DNA from 3 places in the Pseudomonas hormoni genome. Region 1 is predicted to be linked to each of the others. Evidence: predicted binding sites of a transcription regulator. Region 1 holds the regulator's gene; each other region holds the start of a gene.
The links. Region 1 encodes FliA, which starts transcription of late flagellar genes. Its sites were predicted from a motif close to CTAAAGTTTNNNNNNNNNNNGCCGNTAA; they were not measured.

Region 1 (9,516 bases):
CGATCCGCTGGGTGCCTACCGAAAGGATCACCACATGGCCTTCGCGCTGCTCTTCGTGAGCGGCGGAGCTGACCAGCCAGCGTTTGAGGTAGAACAGTGGCAGCGCCTTGTCCCGCACGATCACCACTTCCTGGCCGTCCACCACGTTGGTGCGCGACAGGTCGAGGTGGAAGATCTCGTTGACGTTCACCAGCGGGAACGCGAACGCCTGGTTGCCGAGCATGACCATCAGCGTCGGCATGATCGCCAGGGTCAACGGCACCTTGATGACGATCTTCGAGCCTTTGCCCTTGGTCGAGTAGATGTTGATGGTGCCGTTGAGCTGGGCGATCTTGGTTTTCACCACGTCCATGCCCACGCCACGACCCGACACGTCGGAGATCTCGGTTTTGGTCGAGAAACCCGGCGCGAAGATCAGGTTGAAGCAGTCAGACTCGCTGAGTCGGTCCGCCGCATCCTTGTCCATCAAACCTTTCTTGACCGCGATGCCACGCAACACGTCGGCATCCATGCCCTTGCCGTCATCGGAGATGGACAGCAGGATGTGGTCGCCTTCCTGTTCAGCGGACAGGATCACTTTGCCGCTACGCGGTTTGCCCATCGCTTCACGATCAGCCGGCTCTTCAATACCGTGGTCGACCGAGTTGCGCACCAAGTGGACCAGCGGGTCGGCCAGTGCCTCGACAAGGTTTTTGTCGAGGTCGGTTTCTTCGCCGACCAGCTCCAGGTTGATCTCTTTCTTGAGCTGGCGAGCCAGATCTCGAACCAGACGCGGGAAGCGCCCGAAGACTTTCTTGATCGGTTGCATCCGGGTCTTCATGACCGCGGTTTGCAAGTCAGCCGTGACCACGTCGAGGTTCGACACGGCCTTGGACATGGCCTCATCGGCGCTGTTGGCCCCCAGGCGAACCAGGCGGTTACGCACCAGTACCAGCTCGCCAACCATGTTCATGATTTCGTCGAGACGCGCGGTATCGACCCGCACGGTGGTCTCGGCTTCGCTGGCCGGTTTTTCCGCCGGTGGTGCAGCCGGTGCACGGGCTGGCGCCGGTGCAGCGGCGGCAGCAGGCTTCGGCGCTTCGGCTTTTGGCTCGGGCGCTTTGGCCACTGGTGCCGGGGCTTTGGCGACAGGTGCCGCTACCGAAGAAGCGGCGGAACCGGTGCCGACTTCAGTGAACTTGCCTTTACCGTGCAATTCGTCGAGCAGCGATTCGAACTCGTGATCCGAGATCAGATCGCTGCCGGCCGCTTTAGCGGCAGGTGCAGCGGCGACCGGGGCCGAAGCAATGGCCGATTCCAGCGCGTCCACCGCAAAGTTGCCCTTGCCGTGCAGCTGATCGAGCAGTGCTTCGAATTCGTCGTCGGTAATGTCGGAACTGTCGCCTGCCGCTTTCGGGGCAGCCGGTGCGGCGGGTGCAGCAGGTGCTGCCACCGCGTCGACGGCGAACTGACCTTTGCCGTGCAATTGATCGAGCAACGACTCGAATTCTGCATCGGTGATTTCGTCGCTGGCCGCGGCATCGCCGGCAGGCAGCGGAGCAACCACAGGCGCCTCGGCCTGAGCCTTGACGGCGTTCAGCGAGTCCAGCAGTTGTTCGAATTCGTTATCGGTGATGTCGCCTGATTCGGCTTCGGCAGCCGGTGCTTCCACCACTTCAGCCACAGGTGCGGCTTCATCGGCGGTTTGCGGCTCGGCCAGACGGGCCAGGGCCGCAAGCAATTCAGGCGTGGCAGCCGTGATCGGGCTGCGTTCGCGGACTTCGCTGAACATGCTGTTCACCGCGTCCAGCGCTTCGAGAACCACGTCCATCAATTCCGAGTCGACGCGACGTTCACCCTTGCGCAGGATGTCGAACACGTTCTCGGCGATGTGACAGCACTCCACCAGCTCGTTGAGCTGGAGGAAGCCGGCGCCCCCTTTTACAGTGTGAAAACCGCGAAAAATTGCATTGAGCAAGTCCGCATCATCCGGTCGGCTTTCAAGCTCGACCAGCTGTTCGGACAGTTGCTCTAGAATCTCGCCGGCCTCAACCAGGAAATCCTGAAGGATCTCTTCATCGGCGCCGAAGCTCATTAAGGGTGTGCTCCTACAGGTCTAAAAACCTAAAATACCTAAAATTCTAAAACCCTAGGCTGGATAGCAAATCGTCCACATCGTCCTGACCGGACACAACGTCTTCTCTTTTATCGGCATGAATCTGCGGACCTTCACCCTGAGAGAGATGTTTTTGCGGATCTTTTTCAGCAAGCATCGCTTCACGGTCATGTTCGATGCCCGCAAAGCGGTCCACCTGACTGGCCATAAGCACGAGCTTGAGCAGGTTGCTTTCAACTTCGGTGACCAATTGGGTCACACGCTTGATCACTTGACCTGTGAGGTCCTGATAATCCTGAGCGAGCAGAATGTCGTTGAGGTTGCTCGACACCGCGCGGTTGTCCGCGCTGCTGCGTGTCAGGAAACCGTCGACACGCCGTGCCAGCTCGCGAAACTCTTCAGCCCCGACTTCGCGACGCATGAACCGTCCCCAGTCCGTGCTCAGCGCCTGGGCTTCATCGCTCAGGCTATTGACCAACGGCGTAGAGTTTTCGACCAGGTCCATGGTGCGGTTGGCTGCGGCCTCTGTCAGCTTGACAACGTAGCCCAGACGCTCGGTGGCATCTGTGATCTGGGACACTTCCTCGGCTTGCGGCATGTGCGGGTCAATCTGGAAATTGACGATCGCGCTATGCAGCTCGCGAGTGAGCTTGCCCACTTCCTGATACAGGCCGCGGTCACGGGTCTGATTGAGCTCATGGATCAATTGCACAGCGTCGCCGAACTTGCCTTTTTCAAGGCTTTCGACCAGTTCGACCGCGTGTTTTTTCAGGGTCGACTCAAAATCGCCCTGTGAAGATTCGTTGTGGTCCATAGCTCCCCCGTGGCGCAGTTTCTCAACCGATGCGTTCGAAAATCTTCTCGATTTTTTCTTTCAACGCCTGGGCCGTGAAGGGTTTGACCACATAGCCGTTAACACCGGCCTGGGCCGCTTCGATGATCTGCTCGCGCTTGGCTTCAGCGGTTACCATCAGCACCGGCAGGTGCTTGAGCTTTTCATCGGCGCGCACGTGACGCAGCAGATCGATACCGGTCATGCCAGGCATGTTCCAGTCCGTTACCAGAAAGTCGATGCTTCCGCTGTTGAGAACCGGAATGGCAGTAACGCCATCGTCAGCCTCGACCGTGTTGGTGAACCCAAGGTCACGCAACAGGTTTTTTATGATCCGCCGCATCGTTGAGAAGTCATCAACGATGAGGATTTTCATGTTCTTGTCCAATTCGACCTCCAAGCAGTCTTAAACGCGCCCAGCACCTGGACGCGCCATTTCAATCAATCCGGCAAAGCACTCAATGACTGTCTGGAGCACAACAGATCGAGACCGGCGCAGTTCAACACCACACCAGCCACGTTCGCAGTGTCCCCACACTGCCTTCAGCGCGCTCGCCACTCCCCCAAACGCCCCCGCAAACGGGCCGCGCACTGGCTGTGTAACTGGCTGACTCGAGATTCGCTGACCCCCAGGACCTCACCGATTTCCTTGAGATTCAACTCTTCGTCGTAGTACAGCGCCAACACCAGTCGCTCACGCTCCGGCAAATTGGCAATCGCGTCCGCCAGCGCCGCCTGGAAGCGTTCATCTTCCAGATCGCGTGACGGCTCGAGATGAGCGCTCGCGCCATCCTCGTGCAGCCCTTCGTGTTCGCCGTCCTGCAACAGATCGTCGAAACTGAATAACCGGCTGCCCAGGGTGTCGTTCAAAATCCCGTAGTAATCATCGAGACTCAATTGGAGTTCGGCCGCAACTTCGTGATCTTTAGCGTCACGGCCGGTTTTAGCTTCAATCGAGCGAATTGCGTCGCTGACCATGCGGGTATTGCGGTGGACCGAACGTGGCGCCCAGTCCCCCTTGCGGACTTCATCGAGCATCGCGCCGCGGATTCGAATGCCCGCGTACGTCTCGAAACTCGCGCCTTTGCTGGCGTCGTATTTGGTCGATACTTCAAGCAGGCCGATCATGCCGGCCTGGATCAGGTCTTCGACCTGGACACTGGCTGGCAGTCGCGCCAGCAAGTGGTAGGCAATGCGTTTGACCAGTGGCGCGTAACGCTCGATCAGCTCGTACTGCGCGTCACGTGCCGATTTCTTGTATAGGTTGTAACCGCTGGCTGTCATAGCACGGGTCCTGCCGTTTGTTGCACGAGGCGCTCGACGAAAAACTCCAGGTGCCCACGCGGGTTGGCAGGCAGCGGCCAGGTATCGACCTTTTGTGCGATGGCCTTGAAGGCCAGGGAGCACTTGGAACGCGGGAAAGCTTCATAGACCGCGCGCTGCTTCTGAACGGCCTTGCGCACGCTTTCGTCGTACGGCACCGCACCGACGTATTGTAAGGCGACGTCGAGGAAGCGATCCGTGACCTTGGTCAACTTGGCAAACAGGTTGCGACCTTCCTGCGGGCTCTGGGCCATGTTGGCCAGGACGCGGAAACGGTTCATGCCGTAGTCGCGGTTCAGCAGTTTGATCAGTGCGTAGGCGTCGGTGATCGAGGTCGGTTCGTCGCAAACCACCAGCAAGACTTCCTGCGCGGCGCGAACGAAACTGACTACCGAGTCACCGATGCCCGCAGCGGTGTCGATCACCAGGACGTCGAGGTTGTCGCCGATATCGCTGAACGCCTGGATCAGGCCGGCGTGTTGTGCCGGGCTCAGATGCACCATGCTCTGAGTGCCGGACGCGGCCGGGACGATGCGGATGCCGCCTGGCCCCTGCAACAACACGTCGCGCAGCTCACAGCGGCCTTCGATGACGTCGGCCAGGGTGCGTTTGGGTGTCAGTCCCAGCAGGACGTCGACGTTCGCCAGACCCAGATCGGCGTCCAGCAGCATGACGCGCCGGCCTAGCTCAGCTAGAGCCAGGGACAAGTTCACTGACACGTTAGTCTTCCCGACGCCACCTTTGCCGCCGGTCACCGCGATCACCTGTACGGGATGCATGCTGCCCATGTTATTTCTTTACCTTGTCTTGCATAGACGGAGGCCACATTACTGGCTGCGCGTTCACAAACGGAACAATGCATGGCAGACCATCGATGTAGGTACAAAAACTGTTCATTAATACCTCAGCCAACCTGCTTGGTCGGGCTGTGGTAAATATCAGCGAACATGTCAGCCATGGCTTCTTCGCTGGGTTCTTCCTGCATTTGCACGCTGACGGCACGGCTGACCAACTGATGACGACGCGGCAGATGCAAATCATCCGGAATCCGCGGCCCATCGGTCAGGTAAGCCACCGGCAACTCATGACTGATTGCCAGGCTCAGCACCTCGCCCAGGCTTGCCGTTTCATCCAGTTTAGTCAGGATGCAGCCAGCGAGCCCGCAGCGCTTGTAACTGTGATAAGCGGCGGTTAGAACCTGTTTCTGGCTGGTGGTTGCCAGAACCAGATAATTTTTTGATTTGATGCCTCGACCGGCCAGGCTTTCGAGCTGCATACGCAGTGCCGGATCGCTGGCCTGAAGACCCGCGGTATCGATCAGCACCACACGCTTGCGCAGCAATGGGTCCAGCGCCTGCACCAGGGACTGGCCCGGGTCGACGTGGGTGACCGACACGTTGAGGATCCGGCCCAGGGTCTTGAGTTGTTCCTGAGCGCCGATGCGGTAGCTGTCCATGCTCACCAGCGCGATGTTCTGCGCGCCGTACTTGAGCACGTAACGGGCCGCGAGCTTGGCCAGCGTGGTGGTCTTGCCCATGCCGGCAGGGCCGACCATGGCAATCACGCCGCCCTCTTCCAGTGGCTCGACTTCCGGTGTGGCGATCATCCGCGCCAGGTGCGCCAGCAACATGCGCCAGGCCTGACGGGGCTCTTCAATGTCGGTAATCATTTCCAGCAGATCGCGGGACAACGGGCCGGACAGGCCGATGCGTTGCAGGCGACGCCAAAGGTTGGCCTGGGCCGGACGACTGCCTTGCAGCTGGTTCCAGGCCAGGGAGCCGAGTTGTACTTCCATCAGTTCGCGCAGGCTGTTGAGTTCGAAACGCATCGAATCGAAAGCCCGCGGGTCGACACCGCCGGAGGCTGGCGCAGGGGCCGGCGCAGCACGACGGGGTTCAGTGTAAGTCGGTTCGATCAGCGGTTCGGCGGCGGTGAGTGGCAGACCGGCGAACAACTGGCGATTGGTGGACTTGTCGCTCTCGCCCTCGCTACGCAGGCTCAGTTCGGCCTGGGCGGTCACGATCCGCGACTGGGTCTTGCGCAGCTCGTCCTCGAGTTCCATGTTCGGAACACGCGGGGCCAGCGCCGACAGTTTGTAATCGAGGGCAGCCGTCAGCTCGACACCACCGGCGATCCGGCGGTTGCCAATGATGGCGGCATCAGCGCCCAGCTCATCACGAACCAGTTTCATGGCCTGACGCATATCGGCGGCGAAAAAACGCTTAACTTGCATAAACCACTACCTCAGCCGTTGGGCCCTACTGTCGCAACGATGGTCACTTGCTTGTTGTCAGGGATTTCCTGGTAAGCCAACACATGCAAACCCGGGACTGCCAGTCGGCCAAATCGCGACAGCATCGCGCGAACCGGACCGGCCACCAGCAGAATCACCGGTTGACCTTGCATTTCCTGACGCTGCGCCGCTTCGATCAACGAGCGTTGCAGTTTTTCAGCCATGCTTGGCTCCAGCAGAACGCCCTCTTCCGAGCCTTGTCCTGCCTTCTGAAGACTATTGAGCAATATTTGTTCCAACCTTGGCTCAAGAGTGATAACTGGCAGCTCCGACTCAGTCCCCACAATGCTTTGGACGATTGCACGGGATACGCCGACGCGTACGGCGGCCACCAGCGCGGCAGTATCTTGACTCTTGGCCGCATTGTTCGCGATCGCCTCGGCGATGCTGCGAATGTCCCGTACGGGCACCTGCTCGGCCAGCAACGCCTGGAGCACCTTGAGCAGCTGCGACAACGACACCACGCCCGGCACCAGCTCCTCGGCCAGTTTAGGCGAGCTTTTGGCCAGCAACTGCATGAGTTGCTGTACTTCTTCGTGGCCGATCAGCTCACTGGAGTGCTTGTACAAAATCTGGTTCAAGTGGGTTGCCACCACTGTACTGGCATCGACCACGGTATAACCGAGGGATTGCGCCTGCGCACGCTGGCTGATTTCGATCCAGACCGCTTCCAGCCCGAAAGCCGGATCTTTGGCGGTGATGCCGTTGAGCGAACCGTAGACCTGACCCGGGTTGATCGCCAGTTCCCGATCCGGATAAATCTCCGCTTCGGCCAGGATTACCCCCATCAGGGTCAGGCGATAGGCACTTGGCGCGAGGTCGAGGTTGTCACGGATATGCACAGTCGGCATCAGGAAACCCAGGTCCTGGGACAGCTTCTTGCGCACGCCTTTGATACGCGCCAGCAACTGACCACCCTGGTTGCGATCCACCAGCGGAATCAGGCGATATCCGACTTCCAGGCCAATCATGTCGATCGGCGTCACATCGTCCCAGCCAAGCTCCTTGGTTTCCTGAGCGCGAGCCGGCGATGGCAGCAGCTCCTGCTGACGCTTGACCTCTTGCAAGGCCTGAACCTTGACGATGTTCTGCTTCTTCCAGAACAGGTACGCGCCGCCGGCCGCAAGGGCCGCCATGCTCAGAAAGGAGAAGTGTGGCATGCCGGGCACCAGGCCCATGACCGCCATCAAACCCGCCGCCACGGCCAGCGCCTTGGGCGAGGCGAACATCTGGCGATTGATCTGTTTGCCCATGTCTTCCGAACCGGAAGCACGGGTCACCATGATCGCGGCGGCTGTCGATAACAACAGTGATGGCAATTGCGCCACCAAACCGTCACCGATGGTCAACAGCGCGTAAACCTTGCCAGCATCGCCGAAGGTCATGCCGTGCTGGAAAATACCGACCGCCATGCCGCCGATCAGGTTGATGAACAGAATCAGCAAACCGGCGATGGCGTCACCGCGTACGAATTTGCTGGCACCGTCCATGGAACCGTAAAACTCGGCCTCCTGGGCCACTTCCATCCGGCGCATTTTGGCCTGGTTCTGATCGATCAGACCGGCGTTCAAGTCGGCGTCGATCGCCATTTGTTTACCGGGCATCGCATCGAGGGTGAAACGCGCGCTCACCTCGGAAATCCGCCCGGCACCCTTGGTCACCACGACGAAGTTGATGATCATCAAAATCGCGAAGACCACGATACCGACCACGTAGTTACCACCGATCACCACCTCACCGAACGCCTGGATCACCTTACCGGCGGCGGCATGGCCGTCCTGACCGTGGAGCATCACCACTCGTGTGGAGGCCACGTTCAGCGCCAGTCGCAACAGCGTTGCCACCAGCAGAATGGTCGGGAACACCGCGAAATCCAGCGGCCGAAGGGCGTAGACGCAGACCAGCAACACGACAATCGACAGCGCAATGTTGAATGTGAAGAACACGTCCAGCAGGAACGGCGGCACCGGCAGCATCATCATGGCCAGCATGACCAGCAGCAACAACGGCACACCCAGATTGCCCCGACTCAGGTCGGCGACGTTTGTGCGGGCACTGTTGATAAACTGAGAGCGATCCACCGGTATTCCCCGTTCCTTTAAAGCAAACTTTTGACGCCCGAAGCAGACGCAGAGCGGCTACTGCAAGAAGCCTTCCAACTTTTGCAGGGGTTTGGAACAGAGGGGTTTATCGAGGGGATTTGTGTTGTTTGCGCTGACGCCTTCGCGGGCAAGCCTTGCTCCTACAAGATCGTGTCATGCGCAACTCGCGGACGACGTGACCTGTAGGAGCAAGGCTTGCCCGCGAAGGCGTCGGTACGGCTAGCACAAAAATCAGGAATCGCGCCGCAAATCCGGTGGAATCGGCAAATCATCCTTGAGCGGCTCGGGACGCTTGCCCTTGCCGGCTCGGTGCTGGCGGATCTGGTAGACATAGGCCAGCACCTGGGCGACGGCAAGGTACAGCCCGCCCGGAATTTCCTGCTCCAGCTCCGTGGAGTAGTAGATCGAACGCGCCAGGGCTGGCGACTCCAGCAGCAACACTTCATTGGCCACGGCGATTTCGCGGATTTTCAAGGCCACGAAGTCGCTACCCTTGGCCAGCAGCACCGGAGCACCACCTTTTTCCGCATCGTACTTGAGGGCCACGGCGTAGTGAGTCGGGTTGGTAATGACCACGTCGGCCTCGGGAATCGCTGCCATCATCCGCCGCTGGGACATTTCGCGCTGCAACTGGCGAATCCGCTGCTTGACCTCTGGTTTCCCCTCCTGATCCTTGTGCTCGTCGCGCACTTCCTGCTTGGTCATCAGCAGTTTTTTATGGCTCTGGTAAAGCTGCACCGGGACATCCACTGCCGCGATCAGAATCAGCCCGCACGCCATCCACAATGTGCTCCAGCCCACCAGCTGAACGCTGTGGATGATCGCCTGCTCCAACGGCTCATGGGCAATGCGCAACAAGTCGTCGATGTCC
Region 2 (9,516 bases), 2.6 Mb from region 1:
GTACCATTGTGTCTTTCGAGAAGCTCAACGCCACGGCACTGGCCAAACACCCGGGCTCGACAGTCACCGTAACCGAGCTGGAAGAAGAGTACGGCAAGTACATCTATCAGGTGGAGCTGCGCGACCCACAAGGCATTGAGTGGGACCTGGAATTAGACGCTGTCAGCGGGCAGGTTCTCAAGGATCATCAGGATACGTAATGAAGGTGTGTTCATTTTCACGCATGGCGCTGGTGCTTCTGGCGTTTTGCTCGGTGGTCATGGCCCGCGACCTGGATCAGGACGAAGCCCTGCGCCTGCGCCAGCAAGGCGTGATCCTGCCGCTCGAGCAGTTGTTGAAGCAGGCAATGGACCGCTATCCCGGGTCGAAACTGCTGGAAGCCGAGCTCGAAGAGAAACACGACGTCTACATTTATGAAGTCGAATTGCTGACCACCGAAGGCGTGGTCCGTGAGCTGGACGTCGACGCCACCACTGGCCAGTTACTGAAAGACAAGGAAGATTGACCGATGCGATTGCTGCTGGTGGAAGACCACGTACCCCTGGCCGACGAACTGATCGCCGGCCTCAACCGCCAGGGTTACGCCGTGGACTGGCTGGCCGATGGCCGTGACGCGGTGTATCAGGGCAGCAGCGAACCCTATGACCTGATCATCCTCGACCTGGGGCTGCCGGGTTTGCCGGGGCTCGACGTGTTGGCGCAATGGCGCGCGGGCGGGCTCGCCACGCCGGTGCTGATCCTGACGGCGCGCGGCTCCTGGGCCGAACGGATCGAAGGCCTCAAGGCGGGTGCCGATGATTACCTGACCAAACCCTTCCATCCTGAAGAACTGCACTTGCGCATCCAGGCGCTGTTGCGCCGCTCCCACGGCAAGGTCAATCAGCCGACGCTGCAGTCGGCGGGCTTGCACCTGGACGAAGGTCGCCAATGCGTGACCCGCGACGGCGCCGACATTCAGCTCACCGCCGCGGAATTCCGCCTGCTGCGTTATTTCATGTTGCACCCCGAGCAGATCCTCTCCAAAAGCCACCTGGCCGAACATCTCTACGACGGTGAAACCGAGCGTGATTCCAACGTGCTGGAAGTCCACGTCAATCACCTGCGCCGCAAACTCGGGCGCAGCGTGATCGAAACCCGTCGCGGCCAGGGTTATCTGTTTGGCGGTCAAGCGCAGTGAGGTCGATCCAGCGCCGCTTGAGCCTGGGGCTGATCAGCGTAATGGTGATCGTCGGCCTGGTGCTGGCACAAACCAGCCTGTGGCTGTTCGAAATGGGTTTGCAGCGCTACCTCGAAGCGGGCTTGCGCAACGACAGCGAAAGTTTGCTGGTGGCGTTGGTGCGTGGGCCGCAGGGCTTGCAGCTGGATGAGCGGCACCTGTCGCCGGCCTATCAACGACCGTTTTCCGGACATTACTTCCGCATCGATTTTGCCGACAGCCATTGGCGCTCGCGTTCGTTGTGGGATCAGGAATTGCCGCGCCTCGACCATCCCGGCCTGCACAGCAACCTGCAACTGGGGCCGGAAGGTCAGCAATTGCTGATCTTGCGTTCGGACTATCGCCGTTTGGGCCAGTCGATTTCCATCAGCGTCGCCCAGGACTACACCCCGGTGCGCGACAGTTTCAAGCGCATGCAGCAAGTGGGGCTGGGTCTGGGGTTGGCGGGGCTGTTGCTGATTCTGCTGTTGCAGCGGATCACCGTGCGCCGCGCCTTGCGCCCACTGGAAAGGGCCCGCGAGCAGATTGCCCAGTTACAGCAGGGCCAGCGTTCGCAACTGGATGATCAGGTGCCGGTGGAGCTTGAACCGCTGGTGGCGCAGATCAACCATTTGCTGGCGCACACCGAAGACAGCCTCAAGCGTTCGCGCAATGCGCTGGGCAACCTCGGGCACGCCTTGAAAACCCCGCTGGCGGTGTTATTGAGCCTGGCGTCCAGCGAAAAACTCGATGCCCATCCCGAGCTGCGCAAGATCCTGAAGGCACAACTGGAACAGGTTCAGCAGCGACTCAACCGCGAACTCAATCGCGCACGACTGTCCGGCGATGCGCTGCCGGGGGCGCTGTTTGATTGCGATGCGGAACTGCCGGGATTGCTCGCCACGTTGAACATGATCCACGGCGAACACCTTGAACTGAGCTATCGCGCACCGGCCGGTTTGCAGTTGCCGTGGGATCGCGAAGACTTGCTGGAACTGCTGGGCAACCTGCTCGACAACGCCTGCAAATGGGCGGATGCCGAGGTGCGGTTGGGCGTGGTCGAGACGGCTGAAGGATTTCAGTTGAGGGTTGAAGATGATGGGCCGGGGATTCCCGAGGACCAGCGCGATCAGGTGTTCAGCCGGGGGGCGCGGCTGGATGAACAAACGGATGGGCATGGGTTGGGGCTGGGAATTGTGCGCGACATCGTCGACACGTGGGGTGGGGTGTTGCGGTTGCAGGAGAGTGAGTGGGGCGGGTTGAGCGTTGTCATCGAACTCCCCAAACACTGACACGCAACCGAGTAATCCTGTGGGATTGGGCTTGTGTGGCGAGGGAGCTTGCTCCCGCTGGGTCGCGAAGCGGCCCTAAAAGTTTTGCGACTGCTTCGCAGCCGAGCGGGAGCAAGCTCCCTCGCCACACCGGCTCGCTCCCACATTGGATTGGCGTCAAACGCGGAACTGATCCATCAAACTCTGCTGCTGATTCGCCAGGCTATTGAGCGACTGACTCACCCGCGCCGACTCATTCGCCTGCCCCGACAACGACTCCGTCACGTCCCGAATCGTCGCCACGTTGTTGTTGATCTCTTCCGCCACGGCGCTTTGTTCTTCCGCCGCGCTGGCAATCTGCAGGTTCATGTCGCTGATCACCGTCACCGCATCGCCAATCTGCCGCAACGCCGTGACCGCCTGACTGACCTGCTCGACGCTGCCCTGAGCCTGACGATGGCTGTTGTTCATCGACCCCACCACATCCTGGGTGCCGCTCTGCAATTGCTCGATCACCAGACGGGTTTCTTCAACCGACTCCTGCGTACGCCGCGCGAGGTTGCGCACCTCGTCGGCCACCACAGCAAAACCACGGCCGGCTTCACCGGCACGGGCGGCTTCGATGGCGGCGTTGAGGGCCAGCAGGTTGGTCTGTTCGGCGATGGCGCGAATCACTTCCAGCACCGAGCCGATCTTCTCGCTGTTTGCTGCCAACCCTTCGACCTGCACCATGGCCGCGCTCATGTCGGCGGCGAGGTTGTCGATGCTGTGGGTGGTCTGGTCGATCACCGTCAGTCCGCGGCGAGTGGCCTGATCCGCGTCCCTTGCAGCCTGTGCCGCTTGCGCAGCGCTGCGGGCGACGTCCTGGGCGGTGGCGCTCATTTCGTGGGAGGCGGTGGCCACCTGATCGACCTGGCGATATTGCTGCTCCATGCCGGCGCTGGTTTGCGTGGCGATGGCGGAGGACTGGTCCGCCGTGCTGCGGGCGTCCTGCACCGAGCGTTTCACTTCGGCGATGATCGGTTGCAGCTTGTCGAGGAAACGGTTGAACCAGCCAGCCAACTGGCCCAGCTCATCCTTTTTGTCGTAAGCCAGACGCCGGGTCAGGTCGCCTTCACCGCTGGCGATGTCTTCGAGCATGTGTGCCACGCCAAGGATCGGTCTGGTCACGCTGCGTGCCATCAGCCACACCAGCAACAGGCCGATCAACGCTGCCAGCACACCGAGGCCGAGTTCAACCAAAGTGCCGGCGGTGTTGCTGTCATCGAGTTGTTTCTTCAGCGCTTCGGCCGGACCGATCAGGACTTTTTCCGGCACGTCGAGCAGCACGCCCCACGACTTGCCACCGGGGATCGGCTGGAACGGCGACAGCACTTTCAACTGCTGGTTGCTGTGCAGGCTTGTGGTTTTGCTGCTGGTGGCGAGCATGCGGATCAGCTCGGCGCCGCTGGTTTTGTCTACCGCATCCAGGCGCTGGCTGAGTTTGCTGGCGTCCGGGCTGTAGCCGGCGAGCAAACCGGCCGGGCTGATGATGCTGACGTTGGTCTGGCCGTCATAGAGCTTTTTGCTCGCGCCCTGACTGACCGCTTGCAGGCTGTTGAGGTTAATGTCCACCGACAGCGAAGCGATGACTTTGCCGTTGACCATCAGCGGGAACACGATGCTGGTCATCAGCACGTTCTGGCCGTCGATCACATAGAAGTAAGGTTCGATCACGCAAGGTTTGAGCGAAGTGCGCGGGCAGGTGAACCAGGCGTTGGCCGGTTCGCCGCTGGGGCCGGTGCTGGTGTCGGCCATGTCGGTTTCCGGCAGTGCCATCGACGTCACCTTGCCCGGCGTCGGTTGCGACCAGTACAGCGCGAAACGGCCCTTGTCGTTACTGCCCAGTTCCGCCTGGCCGGCGAACAGTTCGTCCTTGCCGTCCAGCCCATTGGGCTCGAACACCAGGGACAAACCGAGCAACTCCGGGTTGGCTTGCAGCGCCGACTTGACCTGGCGGGTCAGGTCTTCGCGCAGATCGAAGGCATCGAGAAAGCGCTTTTCGGCCTGATCACGCAGGAACAGCACCTGACGTGAAAAGCCGTGGCCATATTGATAGGCGTCCATGAACTGCTGGCGAATCCCCAGCGCCTGGTTTTCGCCCTGGGACTCGATTCGGGCCTGGGCGGCTTCCGTGAGCATCTCCATGCTCGAGGCTTTCACCAGCTCGGAGCTGTGCTCCATGCGATACAGCGAAAGACCTACCAGCAAGGTCACGATACCCGCCAGGCAAAGCCCGGCCAGCAGGGTGATTTTCCATTGAATGGAAAGTTGTCTGAGCGACATGGAGACGTCCTTATTCGATAAATATCTGAGACTTTGCACTGTAACGGCTGCGATTCGGCTTTCTTTATGCAGCCACCAAAGCTTTTGTGGTGTGAGTGTTTACCTGTGGCGAGGGAGCTTGCTCCCGCTCGGCTGCGAAGCAGTCGTGAATCCTGCCAATGCGGTTTGCCTGGATAAATGCCGGGGTCGCTTCGCAACCCAGCGGGAGCAAGCTCCCTCGCCACAGGGGGGCACCGGCAGTTGCCCATCATTTACTGGCCAGTCGCTTTGACACCGGCCCCACTCTGCGGCACAGTGCGCGCCCTCTAATAAAACCCATTCCTTATCCCGCTGGCGTCTCTGTGCAGACTGCCGGCCGGGCTCATTTCGCTTGCCTTGAGGTAACGATGATTAATGCTGTAATTGCCGCGGTCGGCGTCATGCTGGTGCTCAGCCTGTCCCGCGTGCACGTTGTGATCGCGCTGATTATCGGCGCGCTGGTGGGCGGCCTGACCGGTGGCCTGGGCATCGACGCCACCCTGAAAGCGTTCAACAGCGGCCTCGGCGGCGGGGCCACGGTGGCGTTGTCCTATGCCTTGCTCGGCGCCTTCGCGGTGGCGATTGCCAAGTCCGGCCTGGCCCATGCGCTGGCGGACAAGGCCCTGGCCATGGTTGACCGCCAGCACGCCAACGGTGGCGGTTCGGTCAAGTGGCTGCTGATCGGTTTGCTGTGGGTGGTGGCCATCGCTTCACAGAATATTCTGCCGATACATATCGCGTTTATTCCGTTGCTGGTGCCGCCGCTGTTGTATGTGCTGACCAAACTTCAACTGGATCGCCGGTTGATCGCCTGCGTCATGACCTTCGGCCTGATCACGCCGTACATGTTCCTGCCGGTGGGTTTCGGCAACATCTTCCTGAATGAAATCCTGCTGGCCAACGTGGCCCGCAGCGGCGTGGACATCAGCGGCATCAACGTTACCCGTGCCATGGGGATTCCGGCGCTGGGCATGGTCGTGGGGCTGGCGGCAGCGTTTATCAGCTATCGCAAGAAACGTGTCTACGACCTGGAAAAGATCGAGCAGGTCGAGCAGGTCGCGGTGCAGTACAACCCGTTGAGCCTGATGGTCGCGGGTGTGGCCATTTCGGCGGCGTTTATCATTCAGCTGTTGCTGGATTCGATGATTATCGGTGCACTGGCAGGCTTCCTGATCTTTTCGGTGTCGGGCATCGTCAAGTGGCGGGATACCGACGACCTGTTCACCGAAGGCATGAAGATGATGGCGATGATCGGCTTCATCATGATCGCCGCCTCGGGGTTTGCCGAAGTGATGAAGGCCACCGGCCAGGTGCAGACGCTGGTTGAAGCGTCGGCGTCGTGGATCGGTCACAGCAAGGGCATCGGCGCGCTGTTGATGTTGCTGGTCGGCCTGCTGGTGACCATGGGCATCGGTTCGTCGTTTTCCACGGTACCGATTCTGGCGGCGATTTTTGTGCCGCTGTGCGTGCAACTGGGTTTCAGCCCGATCGCCATCGTGTGCATCGTCGGCACCGCCGGTGCGTTGGGCGATGCCGGTTCGCCGGCGTCGGACTCGACGCTGGGCCCGACCTCCGGCCTGAACATCGACGGCCAGCATCACCACATCTGGGACACCGTGGTGCCGACCTTCCTGCATTACAACCTGCCGCTGCTGGCGTTCGGCTGGGTGGCCGCAATGGTTCTGTAAACCCCTCAAAACCTGTGGGAGCGAGCTTTTGTGGCGAGGGAGCTTGCTCCCGCTTGAGTGCGCAGCACTCACAAAAGGGGCCGCTACGCAGCCCAGCGCGAGCAAGCTCGCTCGCCACACAAACCCGCTCCCACAGGGACCGCACTCAACTTTTGATCCGGCGTGCCGTTAAAGCCTTTAACCACGCCAATAAAAATCAAAATGAGTGAACCGTCATGCGCATGAGCCTGAAGGCTAAAGTCCTGTCCCTTGCCGTCCTCCCGGTGTTGCTCTTTGCGCTGGTCATCAGCCTGACCACGTTGTTCGTTCTGCAGGAACAGGCCCGCAAGGAAGTCGAGGAGACTCGCCAGCGCCTGCTCAGCGATGCCAAGGCCACCCTGCAAAGTTACGTGGCCGTGGCGATGACTACGATCAAACCGCTCTACGACGCCGCAGCCCCGGGTGACGACGCGGCGCGGGCCCAGGTGATCAAATTGCTGTCGAGCATCAGCTACGGCAAGGAAGGTTACTTCTTCGGCTACGACTCCAACACCGTGCGCCTGTTCAAGGCCAACAGCCCCGAAGGCGTGGGCCAAAGCTTCAAGGACAACCGTGATCCGAACGGCGTCTACGTCAACCGCGACCTGGTGAAAGTCGCCAAGGACGGCACTCATTACCTGCAATACAGCTCGCCACTGCCCGGCAATACCAAGGTACTGGTGCCGAAACTCGGCTACACCGAATACCTGCCGAAGTGGGACATGGCCGTCGGCACCTCGGTCAACCTCGACGGTATCGAAGCGCAGGTGGCCGTGGTCGAGGCCAAGGTTCAGGAGCGCATGGAAGGCGTGTTACTGAGCATCATCGGCATCGCCGTGGTGGTGCTGTTGGTGATCGCCGCCGCCGGGATGCTGCTGGCGAACACAATTTTGCGTCCTCTGAACCTGATGAAAGCCAACCTCGATGACATCGCGGCGGGCGAGGGCGACCTGACCCGACGCCTGACCATCACCAGCCAGGACGAGCTCGGCCAGCTCGCCGGTTCGTTCAACCGTTTTGTCGACAAGATCCACGGCCTGGTGCGCCAGATCACCGAAATGACGTCACAGCTGACCGGGCTGGTGAATCAGGTGTCCGATCAGGCTCAGCGCTCGGATCAGGCGATGGAGCGTCAGCGTCACGAGACCGATCAGGTCGCCACGGCGATCAACGAAATGTCGGCCGCCGCGCAGGAAGTCGCCAAAAGTGCGCAAAACGCCGCCGTTGCCGCGCAGCAGACCGACGAAGAAGGCCAGGCCGCCAAGCGTGTGGTGGCCGGCAGCATCGTGAAGATTCATGCGTTGGTGGACGATATTCGCAGCAGCGGCGTGTCCCTCGACAGCCTGCAAAAGGACGTGTCGTCGATTGTCAGCGTGCTCGGGGTGATCCGTTCGATTGCCGAGCAGACCAACCTGCTGGCGCTCAACGCCGCGATCGAAGCGGCCCGCGCCGGTGAAGCGGGGCGCGGTTTTGCGGTGGTGGCCGACGAAGTCCGCGCACTAGCCAGCCGCACGCAAATCAGCACCCAGGAAATCCAGGGCATGATCGATCGCTTGCAGGCCGGTACTCAATCGGCGGTGGAAGCGATGCGCCGTTCCAGCGAGGCCGGCGACGGCACGTCCGCACAGGCGAACGAAGCGGGCGCGTCCCTCGACACCATGGCCCAGCTGATCGGCACCATCAACTCGATGAACGCGCAGATCGCCAGCGCCGCCGAAGAGCAGACCGCCGTGGCCGAAGAGATCAACCGCAGCGTGCATCAGATCGCGGTGGCCGTGGACAACGTGGCCGACGAAACCCAGCTCGGCGCCCAGACGTCCCGCAGCCTGGCGGATCTGGGTCAGCGACTGGGCAGTCTGGTCGGACAGTTCCGTATCTGATTGATGATGCCATTGTGGCGAGCGAGCTTGCTCGCGCTGGGCTGCGCAGCGGCCCCAAGAATTTGTGAGCGCTGCGCACTCAAGCGGGAGCAAGCTCCCTCGCCACAGAAGCAGGGTGTTCGATTCAGGTTCTACGGCCTGTCCCAATACGGCACCGGCCCAAAGCATTCAACATAGAAATCAATCACCGTCCGCACCTTCACCGACAACCGCCGGCTACCGGGCCAGAGCACGGCGATCTGTTGCGGCTCAAGGCTGTTGGACACCTGATAGTCCCCCAGCACCGGCACCAGCGAGCCGTTGCGCACCGCTTCACCAATCAGCCATGACGGAAACATCACCAGCCCCAGGCCTTGTTCGGCGGCCTGGGTGAGTGTGTCGGCGTGGTTGCCGGTAATCGGTCCCTTCACCGACCAGGGCGTCCAGTCCTGCTGATCCTTGCGGAAAAACCAGCGCTGCTGGCCGGTCACGCCTTTGTAGGCCAGGCATTGATGCGCCGCCAGGTCTTCGGGACGTTGCGGAGTGCCATGGCGTTCGAGGTAGGCCGGGCTCGCCGCGACCTGAAAACGATGGGGCGCCAGAATGCGCGCCTGCATGCTCGAATCGTGCAGCGAGCCGATGCGGAACAACAGGTCGGCGCCTTCCTGTAGCGGGTCGATGTAGCTGTCGGTCTGCTGGATATCCAGTTGCAGTTTCGGATAACGCTCGCACAGCCGCCCGAGCCACGGCGTCAGGTGCCGTTGCCCGAACACCACGGGGGCATTGATCCGCACCAGCCCGCTGGGTTCGCTTTGCTGTTCCTGCAAGGCTTGTTCGGCTTCTTCCAGTTGCACCAGCACCAATCGCGCATGGTGGCCGAGCATGCGTCCGGCTTCGGTGGGCGAGACGGCGCGGGTGTGGCGGTAGAGCAATTGCTGGCTCAGGGCCTGTTCCATCAACTGGATCTGGCGGGAAATCGAGGAGGGCGCCAGGCCCTCGCGGCGGGCAACTTCGGAAAAGCTGCCGTGATCGAGCACCGCGACAAACAGCCGAAGCGCCTTGAATCCCAATTCGTTGAGGCCGTGCATGACGATTCCTGCTGTGCGAGTTGCGCAAAAGTGTTGTCAGGATGCTCCCATTTA
Region 3 (9,516 bases), 1.2 Mb from region 1:
AATGGTCTCGGCTTCCGCTTCGGCCATGCTGATGCGGCTGTCGCGCACGCGCTGAGTCAGGCCCGAGCCGCCGTGTTGACGGGTGTTCCACTCGTCCATGCCGGCGAGAATTTCATCGCTGTGATGGATCGCGATCACCGGCCCTTCGGCCAAGGTGTTCAGGTCACTGTCGGTGACGATGGTGGCCATCTCGATGATGACGTCGGTATCAGGGTTCAGACCGGTCATTTCCAGGTCGATCCAGATCAGATTCTGCGGGTTTTGCATGTGTCGGCTCCTAGGCAATGCTGCGCAGTTTAGCCTAGGGAGGTGGCCGGGCGTGCTAAACTCGCGGCCGTTTTACTTAATCGCTGCATTCTTGATACGGAACACCCATGGCCAAACGCCAACTCAATCGTCGTCAAAACTGGCGCATCGAAAAGATTCAGGGCGAACGCGCTGCCCGCGCCGCCAAACGCGAGTCCTCGGCTGTCGAGGCACTTGAGGGTGGCGACCTGGGTCCGGAACAGACGGGCCTGGTGATCGCGCACTTCGGTGTGCAGGTCGAAGTCGAAGCCCTCGAGGGCGAACTGGCCGGTGAAGTGTTCCGTTGTCACTTGCGCGCCAACCTGCCGGCGCTGGTGACCGGCGATCAGGTGGTCTGGCGTGCCGGCAACCAGGGTATCGGTGTGATCGTGGCGCAACTGCCGCGAAAAACCGAACTCTGCCGTCCGGACAGCCGTGGCCAGCTCAAGCCTGTAGCCGCCAACGTCGACATGATCGTCATCGTCTTCGCGCCGCTGCCCGAGCCTCACGCCAACCTGATCGACCGTTATCTGGTCGCGGCGGAGCACGCCGGCATTCGGCCGCTGCTGCTGCTCAACAAATTCGACCTGATCGACGAGCAGAACGCCCCGGCGCTGAATGCCCTGCTCGCGGTTTACCGCACGCTGGGTTATCCGGTACTGGAAGTGTCGGCGCACCACGGCAATGGCATGGAGCAACTTCAAGAACAACTGGACGGGCGCATCAGCGTGTTCGTCGGCCAGTCCGGCGTCGGCAAGTCGTCGCTGGTCAACAGCCTGCTGCCGGAAGTCGAAACCCGTGTCGGCCCGCTGTCCGAGTTGTCCGGCCAGGGCACTCACACCACGACGACCGCGCGGCTGTTCCACTTCCCCGGTGGCGGTGAGTTGATCGACTCCCCGGGTATCCGCGAATTCGGCCTGGGACACGTCAGCCGCGCCGACGTCGAAGCCGGTTTCATCGAGTTCAACGACTTGATCGGCACCTGCCGCTTCCGTGACTGCAAGCACGACCGCGAACCGGGTTGTGCATTGCTCAAGGCACTGGAAGAAGGCCGCGTGCAGCAGCAACGGATGAACAGCTACCGCTCGATCATCGCCAGTTTGCCGGAGAGCAGCTACTAAACTGCTTCCCGCAGACACAAAAAAGCCGCGAATATCGCGGCTTTCTCGTTTTCAACGTACAGCTTTTTCCAGCTTCCAGCCCAGCACATCCAAGGCGTCACAGCCGTCCTGAATCAACATGTGCGCAGCGTTGGCGAAATGCTCCAGGTCGTGTCCTTCGGCGTTTTTGATGCACAGGCAGGTGACGCTGTTGAGCAGATTACGTGCGGCTTTGAGTCGATGGACGGCGGTTTCAAGAAGATCGGAAGCGCGGGCTTCGGTGTCGATGTATAGCGTCGGGCCGACGCTGAAGTTGCCTTGGAGCGGGTGGTATCTGGACATGGCATGAATTCCTTCTGAAAGATGAAACTCCCACCCTTTTCGCGGCTAATCGAATGGAGTGGCAGCTGTACGTGGGTTAGCCGACCGGTCAGAGGAACCCGGCACACCCGAAGATGTCCCACGCACAGCCACCATAGACAGATATGTCAGGCAGCAAATAGCACCGCGATTATACGGGCGCTCGTGCATTCCTCTCAAACGACCGGCTAAGGTCCATCACCGATTCATCGGCGACGGACAAACTATAGGCGAGCCTTAAGCGAAGAAAAACATGGTTTATACGTCTCGGAGACTTCCTACACCTTTCTCGGACATGCCCTCATTCCTTGGTTTTTACCGTGATCAGGCAGATGCAAATTCATTCTTGCGGCGATGGACTTAAGTGCGCCGCGTTCATTCAGGCAGCACGCGTCATCGTTGACGACCATCGCTGGCAAGCCAGCTCCCACAGGGGAACGCGAACGCTTCAAATGACAGGCCGGCCGGTAGGCCGCCTCGGTTGCATTGGCGGTAGTCGCCCCCTCACGCCGAGTGGAGGTTCTGCGCAGTGGGCAACCCGGCAGGGATGCCGGGTTAGCCGCCCCCGGCCATGGATGGCCGATGGCGGCGGGCCCACGGAGCAGGACCGGAAGGAGGGCATGCCGAGCCTAGGCGAGGCTCCGAACGAAAGGGGCAAAAGCGCTTGGTTACTTGGCGCTTCTCCAAGTGACTCGCCGTAAGGGCGAAACCATTAGCCGCCGTAACCGCAGCAACGGATATGTACACCACCACAAAATCACGCCAGCCATGAGGTCCCCATCGCAGGCAAGCCAGCTCCCACAGGGACCGTGCCCAGCTGAAAATGAAGTAGCTTCCAAAGCAGTGCCGCAAAAAAGCCGACATCACTGTCGGCTTTTTTGTGGCTCACTACTTCGCTGGTCCACCCGGTTTCGGCGCCGGGTCATCGAACAGGTTCAAACGCTCGCGAAGTTCATGGGCCGGCAGCGGTTCTTTATCGGCCGGCAATGCGTTCGGGTCGGCTGGCGTGGCCGGCACTTCACCCGGGCCGCCCTGCCCTTGCGTCGCCTCTGGCGTCGGCTCCGCGCCTTGCGAGCCTTCGATGGCACGCTGGGCTTTCTTGGTCAGCACGATAATGTCGATTCGGCGGTTGACCGGGTTGAGCGGGTTCTCGCGATCGAACAACGCCGACGAGGCATAACCGACGACGCGAGCGACTTGCTGATCCGGATAACTGCCCGCCACCAACGCACGACGTGCGGCGTTGGCCCGGTTGGCCGAGAGCTCCCAGTTACCGAAATCGCCGGTGCCCGAGTACGGCTTGGCATCGGTGTGGCCGCTGATGCTGATCTTGTTCGGCACCGCTTTGATGGTGTCGGCCATGGCCAGCAGGATGTCTTCGAAATACGGCTTCAGACGCGCACTGCCGGAGTCGAACATCGGGCGGTTTTCGGCGTCAACGATCTGGATGCGCAGGCCGTCCGGCGTGATTTCGAACAGAATCTGGTCCTTGAATTTCTTCAGCTGCGGGTTCTCTTCGACCTTGTTCTGCAGTTCTTGCAGCAGCAGTTCGAGGCGTTCCTTCTCCACCATCTCAGCCATGCCTTCGACCTGTTCGGCGTCGATGGTCACCTTGTCCGGCTGCGGCTGGGATTTCACTTCAGGGTTGAGGGTGTTCTCCGGCGCCAGGGTCGGCGTGCCGCCCAGATCGATGATGTACGGCGTGCCGCTTTCGGAAAAGCCGACCGGGTCCTTGAAGTAACCGGCGATGGCGATCTTCTGTTCCGGTGTCGCGGTGGACAGCAGCCACAGCACCAGGAAGAACGCCATCATCGCCGTCGCGAAGTCGGCGAAGGCGATTTTCCAGGCGCCCCCGTGATGCCCGCCGGCGATGCGCTTGACGCGCTTGATGATTATCGGCTGGTTATTTTCCATGACTTAGCGACCGCGAACCGCTTGTTCCAGCTCAGCGAAGCTAGGACGGTGCGCCGGGTACAGAACCTTGCGCCCGAACTCCACCGCCAGCGATGGCGGCATGCCGGAAGCCGAAGCCACCAGCGAGGCCTTGATGGCTTCGTAGACGTTAAGTTCTTCCTTGGCATCGTGGGCCAGGGAGTGGGCCAGCGGACCGAAGAAACCGTACGCGGCGAGAATACCGAAGAAGGTACCGACCAGTGCCGCACCGACGTGCAGACCGATGGATTTCTGGTCGCCTTCGCCCAGGGACGCCATGGTCACCACAATACCCAATACCGCCGCGACGATACCGAAACCTGGCATGGCGTCGGCGATGCCGTTCACCGCGTGGGATGGGTGCTCCAGGTCTTCCTTGAGATTGTAGAGTTCCATGTCGAACAGGCCTTCCAGCTCATGGGGAGCCATGTTGCCGGAGGACATGATGCGCAGGTAATCGCAGATGAACGCGGTCATGCGCTCGTCCTTGAGCACCGACGGGTACTTGGCGAAGATGGGGCTCGCGGCGGCATCTTCGATGTCGCCTTCGATGGCCATCATGCCTTCGCGGCGACTCTTGTTGAGGATCTCGTAGATCAGCCCCAATACTTCAAGATAGTAGCCGTGATTGAACCGCGACCCGAACATGCTCAAGGACTTCTTGAGCACGTGCATGGTCATGTAACCGGGGTTGGCCTGGAGGAATGCGCCAAGGGCCGCACCACCGATGATCATCACCTCGAAAGGTTGAATCAGGGCGGCAATTTTGCCGTGGGAGAGCACGTATCCGCCGAGCACGCTCGCGAATACGACGATGATGCCGATTATTTTAGCCATAGGTAGGAGAGCACTTACTGAGTCGGGTTCAAGGTCATATTCGGAAGTTAAAAAATCTCTTCTTCTACTTATCGGCAAAACTGCGCCAGACTATAGCCAGTTCAGGCGAAAAGCCAATTTGGCCCGCTCCAGGCATAGGTAATGCAGACGATGGTCGCGTCCAGACATGGCTAACGAAACGAACGTCCCAACTCCAAAACCGACCACACTCGAAGGCTGGGTCAAGCTTCTCGATGGTGTGCGCCTGCCGGTTCCGCAGGCCAGCCATGACTTGGTTTGCAAGGCTATCCGCGACAACCGCAGCTCGCTGCGCGATATCGCCGAGCAGATGCAAGAGAGCCCCGCCCTGGCCTTGAGTGTGATCCGCGAAGCCAACCGGCACACCCACGGCAGCATGACCGAGCCTGCGGAAAACCTTGAGGTGGCGATCAATCGCCTCGGTTTGAAGCGCACCGAAGAACTGCTCGCCCGGCTGCCCGCGGAACCGGAATCGCAAATTCCCGTGGCCCTGCGTCAGCTGCAGTTGATCAGCCAGCACGCGACCCAACAAGCCAACGGCTTTTTCGCCGCCCGCCTGGCGCGGCTATGGCAAGACATCCACTGGGGCAGCCTGCTGTTTCTTTCACCGCTGTGGCCCATGGCGTTGACCCATCCGCAGTTGCTCGAAGAATGGGAGCTGCGGGTCATCCATAAAGGCGAGTCGGCGCGCAAAGTCGAGAAACAATTATTCGGCGTTCGCCTGCTGGAAATCGCTCAGGCGCTGGTGGAGATCTGGCACCTGCCGATCTGGGTGCAACAGGGTTACAAGCTGTTGCTCAACGAGCAGCGGGAACTGGTGAAAGTCCTGCGCATTGCGCGCGACAGCGATCATCCGTTGCGCCAACAGAACCGTCTTGATGACGATCCGACCCTTCGCCGCTGGCTCAATCAACCGGCCAATACCGTGTTGCTGGCCAACGGTCTGGCACTGTCGGCGCAACAGGCCTGGGACAGTCCGCACAGCGAACGCTGGCAATACCTGACCAGCCTTTACCTGCAAATGCCGATGGACGAGGTGCAGCAGCAATTGCACCAGCAGGCCGCCAACAGTGCGCGTCAACACGGTATGCCAGACCTTTGGCACCCGGCCGTTGCGCTGCTCTGGCCGTGGGGCATGAATCGCGTTCACGCCGGTCTGCTGCCCGCCCCGGCGCCGACCGCCGAGGACCTGGCCAAGTGGCGCACACAATGCGCCGAGCTGCTGGTAGAACCGAGTCGTTTCACCAATGCCATGCACTTGACCAACTCGGCCCGTGACGCGCTGGTCGCGTGCGGCATGCGTCGAGTGATGATCCTGATGGCCGACCGCACGCACGCCAACCTGCGCGTGCACCAGATCGCCGGGTTGCCGAAAGAAACCGCCGGCCTGAATTTCGTGGTCAGCCAAAGCACCGTGCTGCAACGCCTGCTTTCGCAACAGGCCCAAGTGCGCCTGACACCGGTCAACAACGCGCAGTTTTCGGCGCTGCTGCCGGCCGGCCTGCGTTCGCAGTTCGGTGGCGAACACCTGCTGTTGCGCTCGCTGGTCAGCAACGGCCGCGTGATCATGATCGTGGTGGCGGATCAGGGCGGCGGGCCGTTTTCTGAAATCACCGTGCAGGCCTTTGGCAAAACCGCGCAGTGCATCGAGAAAGCCCTGCACAGCTTTAGCCATCGCGGCCAATGACCCGCTACAATCCTTCCCTTTGTGCTCTGGAGACCTCACATGTCTGACTTCTCTGGCTTGCCGCTGGTGATCGAACCGAGCGACTTGCTCCCTCGCCTCGACGCCCGCGATCTGATTCTGGTGGACCTGACCAGCAGCGCCCGCTATGCCGAAGGGCATATTCCCGGAGCGCGTTTTGTCGATCCGAAACGTACGCAACTCGGCCAGCCGCCTGCGCCAGGCTTGATGCCGCCGCACGCGGCACTCGAAGCGTTGTTCGGTGAGCTGGGCCACAATCCCGATGCGGTCTACGTCGTGTATGACGACGAAGGCGGCGGTTGGGCCGGGCGTTTTATCTGGCTGCTGGACGTCATCGGCCACAGCAAGTACCACTATGTCGACGGCGGCCTGACGGCCTGGCTGGCAGAAGGCTCGCCCATGTCGATCCAGATCCCGCCCACGGTCGGCGGCCCGGTTGCGCTGACCCTGCACGACGAACCCACCGCCACCCGCGAATACCTGCAAAGCCGTCTCGGCGCCGCCGACCTGGCGATCTGGGACGCGCGCGGGCCGCTGGAGTACTCCGGCGAGAAAGTCCTCGCGGCCAAGGGCGGACACATTCCCGGCGCGGTCAATTTCGAATGGACCGCGGGCATGGACCGGGCGCGCAACCTGCGCATCCGCAAGGACATGCCGCAGATCCTGGAAAAACTCGGGATCAGCAAAGACAAAGAAGTGATTACCCACTGCCAGACTCACCACCGTTCTGGCTTCACCTATCTGGTGGCCAAGTCCCTCGGTTATCCGCGGGTCAAAGGCTACGCCGGCTCCTGGGGCGAATGGGGTAACCATCCCGATACGCCTGTAGAGATTTAAGGTTTTTAAGGACAGTTAATGAATAAGCGTTTGTTTATCCTCAGCCAATACCTGCTGCCCCACCACTTGCTCTCGCGACTGGCCGGCTGCATCGCCGAATGCCGTGTGCGCTGGTTCAAGAATGCGTTCACCGCGTGGTTCGCCAAGCGTTATCAAGTGGACATGTCCCAGGCCCTGGTCGAAGACCTGACCGCCTATGAGCACTTCAACGCGTTCTTCACCCGCGCGTTGAAAGACGGCGCTCGTCCGCTGGACGAAACCCCGGGCGCGATCCTCAGCCCGGCCGACGGCGCGGTCAGCCAGCTCGGCCCGATCGAACACGGTCGCGTGTTCCAGGCCAAGGGCCACAGCTTCAGCGTGCTGGAGTTGCTGGGCGGTGACGCTGCCAACGCAGCGCCGTTCATGGGCGGTGATTTCGCGACCATTTACCTGTCACCGAAGGATTACCACCGCGTGCACATGCCGCTGGCCGGCACATTGCGCGAGATGGTCTACATTCCGGGGCGGATTTTCTCGGTCAACCAGACCACCGCTGAAAACGTTCCGGAATTGTTTGCCCGCAACGAGCGTGTGGCGTGCATTTTCGACACCGAGCGCGGGCCGATGGCCGTGGTGCTGGTGGGCGCGATGATCGTCGCATCGATCGAAACCGTCTGGGCTGGTTTGGTGACCCCACCGAAGCGCGAACTGAAAACCTTCCGCTACGACGAAGCGGCTCGTGCGCCGATCCACCTGGAAAAAGGTGCGGAACTGGGTCGTTTCAAGCTGGGTTCGACGGCTGTTGTGCTGTTCGGCCCTGATCAAGTGCAGTGGGCTGAAGAACTGGCGGCCGGTTCGCCGGTGCAGATGGGCCAGGGCATGGGCCTGCCAAAAGCCTGATCCCCTGATCCGAACCCCACGAACGTCTTCGTGGGGTCGGACATTTCGGTGGTGCCGCTACTCTATCTGCCCGCGAAAGCCGATCGGCCCTTCGTTCGCGTAGGTATTGGTGCCACTGAGGTTTTTCCCTCCATCACTGGAGGTCACGCTCAACGCGACAACGTTCTGATTGTCCCGGCCTCCGATGACCCACTTGCCACCCGGATGCCATGGAGCGTCGTTGCCACCCCACTGATTTTCAACGTTGTACTGGTTCTGGCCCGTGCGCTGAGCCTTGAAGCCAATGGGACCTTCACCCGAGTACGTCATGGTGCCGGTGAAGCTCTTGCCGCCATCGCTCGACTTGATCTCGATCGCGACAACCTTCTGGTTGTCCCGCGCGCCTAACGTCCAGTCTCCGCCCGGATGCCAGGGTGCAGAACTACCGCCCCATTGATTTGCCACTACGTATCTAGACATAAACTTCATCTCCTTGAAGTTACGAGAGACCTGCCCGGCACAGGCAGCAGGCCGTACGACCGTGCGTATCCAGTCGCACGTCTGTCAGATTAGTAGCACGCCCGAACCTCACTCGGCTGACAGACAAACGGTCGCCGACCAGAACTGCTACAGTCAGGTCATTCACTGCCCATTTTCCCGGTTGGAGTTTGTTCACGGCATGAATGAGACCAGTCCTCACCTTCTGCTACGCGCCCCGATTCCTGCACAGTTGCGCCTGTCGTTCTGCGAAGCCACCCCGCGCGACCTCAAGCGCTGGATCGCCGACCTGCCCAAAGCCAATATCGGCGAAACCGCTCGCCAGCTCTATCAAGGCTTGAGCGAACTGAACCAACTGCTGACGCCCAGCGACAATCGCCTGCAACTGCTCGAGTTACTGCGGCCCGAGGTGTATTACGTCTGCAAGCACCTGGAGCGGCATTTCCTGCACCAGTCGATAGTCCTCGACGAGCGCTCGCGCAAGATCGCCAACCTCTGCCAGGCACTGCAAAGTCATTTGGCGATTGGCTATAAACAGATCGTCGTGCGCATCTTGCCGCGCTTCAGCAAGGACCGCGCGCCGCTGCTGGCCCAGGCATTGCAACGGGCGATCCATTGCCTCTGCGGACCACTGATCCGCGCCACCCAGCTCTATTGCCCGGCGCCGGAAGGTGTGTGGCTGGAACTGCATCAGCTGTATCGGATTGCCTGTTCCCATCGGCTCCAGCACCTGAGCCTGCGCGATGAACTGGCCAGCCAGACGCAAACCCTGAGCATCGAACAGACATACGTGGTCGCCCTGCTGCTGGGCGCCGCACGCTGCAATCAGCTGCGCCAGAATCAGATCGCGCGACTCGCCGAAGTGCTGGAGCCGTGGAGCAAATTGATCAAGCTGCAACCGGAATCTGCGGCCGACGGACTGTTTGGCGTCGCGCCGGAGCTCGACATCGGGCCGCGTTACCGTTCGAAATTTCGGCCCGAGCAACAGGAAAGCTTGCTGGGATTTGATCCGCAGCCGCTGGTCGCAGCCATTGAGGCCCATCTGCAAGAGATCGACAGTCCGGTGCCACTGCCCGTGCCGGCAGG

Region 2: KJF94_RS16885 (methyl-accepting chemotaxis protein) is a predicted target of FliA. The motif match lies at 4,832-4,859, and genes of this name have one in related genera.
Region 3: motA (flagellar motor stator protein MotA) is a predicted target of FliA. The motif match lies at 4,583-4,610, and genes of this name have one in related genera.

What each region holds. Positions count from the first base shown of each region.
Region 1 covers NZ_CP075566.1:1,023,737-1,033,252, reverse strand. Annotated here, with positions in the region: gene KJF94_RS04760 (chemotaxis protein CheA) at 1-2,074, opposite strand, end outside; gene KJF94_RS04755 (protein phosphatase CheZ) at 2,121-2,909, opposite strand; gene KJF94_RS04750 (chemotaxis response regulator CheY) at 2,932-3,303, opposite strand; gene fliA (RNA polymerase sigma factor FliA) at 3,471-4,211, opposite strand; gene fleN (flagellar synthesis regulator FleN) at 4,208-5,038, opposite strand; gene flhF (flagellar biosynthesis GTPase FlhF) at 5,155-6,483, opposite strand; gene flhA (flagellar biosynthesis protein FlhA) at 6,495-8,624, opposite strand; gene flhB (flagellar biosynthesis protein FlhB) at 8,877-9,516, opposite strand, start outside.
Region 2 covers NZ_CP075566.1:3,600,578-3,610,093, reverse strand. Annotated here, with positions in the region: gene KJF94_RS16905 (PepSY domain-containing protein) at 1-200, shown strand, start outside; gene KJF94_RS16900 (PepSY domain-containing protein) at 200-505, shown strand; gene KJF94_RS16895 (response regulator transcription factor) at 509-1,177, shown strand; gene KJF94_RS16890 (sensor histidine kinase) at 1,174-2,487, shown strand; gene KJF94_RS16885 (methyl-accepting chemotaxis protein) at 2,644-4,791, opposite strand; gene KJF94_RS16880 (Na+/H+ antiporter family protein) at 5,181-6,497, shown strand; partial or broken gene KJF94_RS30605 (cache domain-containing protein) at 6,713-7,537, shown strand; gene KJF94_RS30600 (methyl-accepting chemotaxis protein) at 7,574-8,395, shown strand; gene KJF94_RS16870 (LysR family transcriptional regulator) at 8,527-9,462, opposite strand.
Region 3 covers NZ_CP075566.1:6,289,163-6,298,678, reverse strand. Annotated here, with positions in the region: gene orn (oligoribonuclease) at 1-267, opposite strand, end outside; gene rsgA (small ribosomal subunit biogenesis GTPase RsgA) at 375-1,406, shown strand; gene KJF94_RS29200 (hypothetical protein) at 1,458-1,727, opposite strand; gene motB (flagellar motor protein MotB) at 2,634-3,659, opposite strand; gene motA (flagellar motor stator protein MotA) at 3,663-4,514, opposite strand; gene KJF94_RS29185 (HDOD domain-containing protein) at 4,681-6,219, shown strand; gene KJF94_RS29180 (rhodanese-like domain-containing protein) at 6,259-7,074, shown strand; gene asd (archaetidylserine decarboxylase) at 7,093-7,953, shown strand; gene KJF94_RS29170 (lectin OAA family protein) at 8,011-8,412, opposite strand; gene KJF94_RS29165 (molecular chaperone) at 8,612-9,516, shown strand, end outside.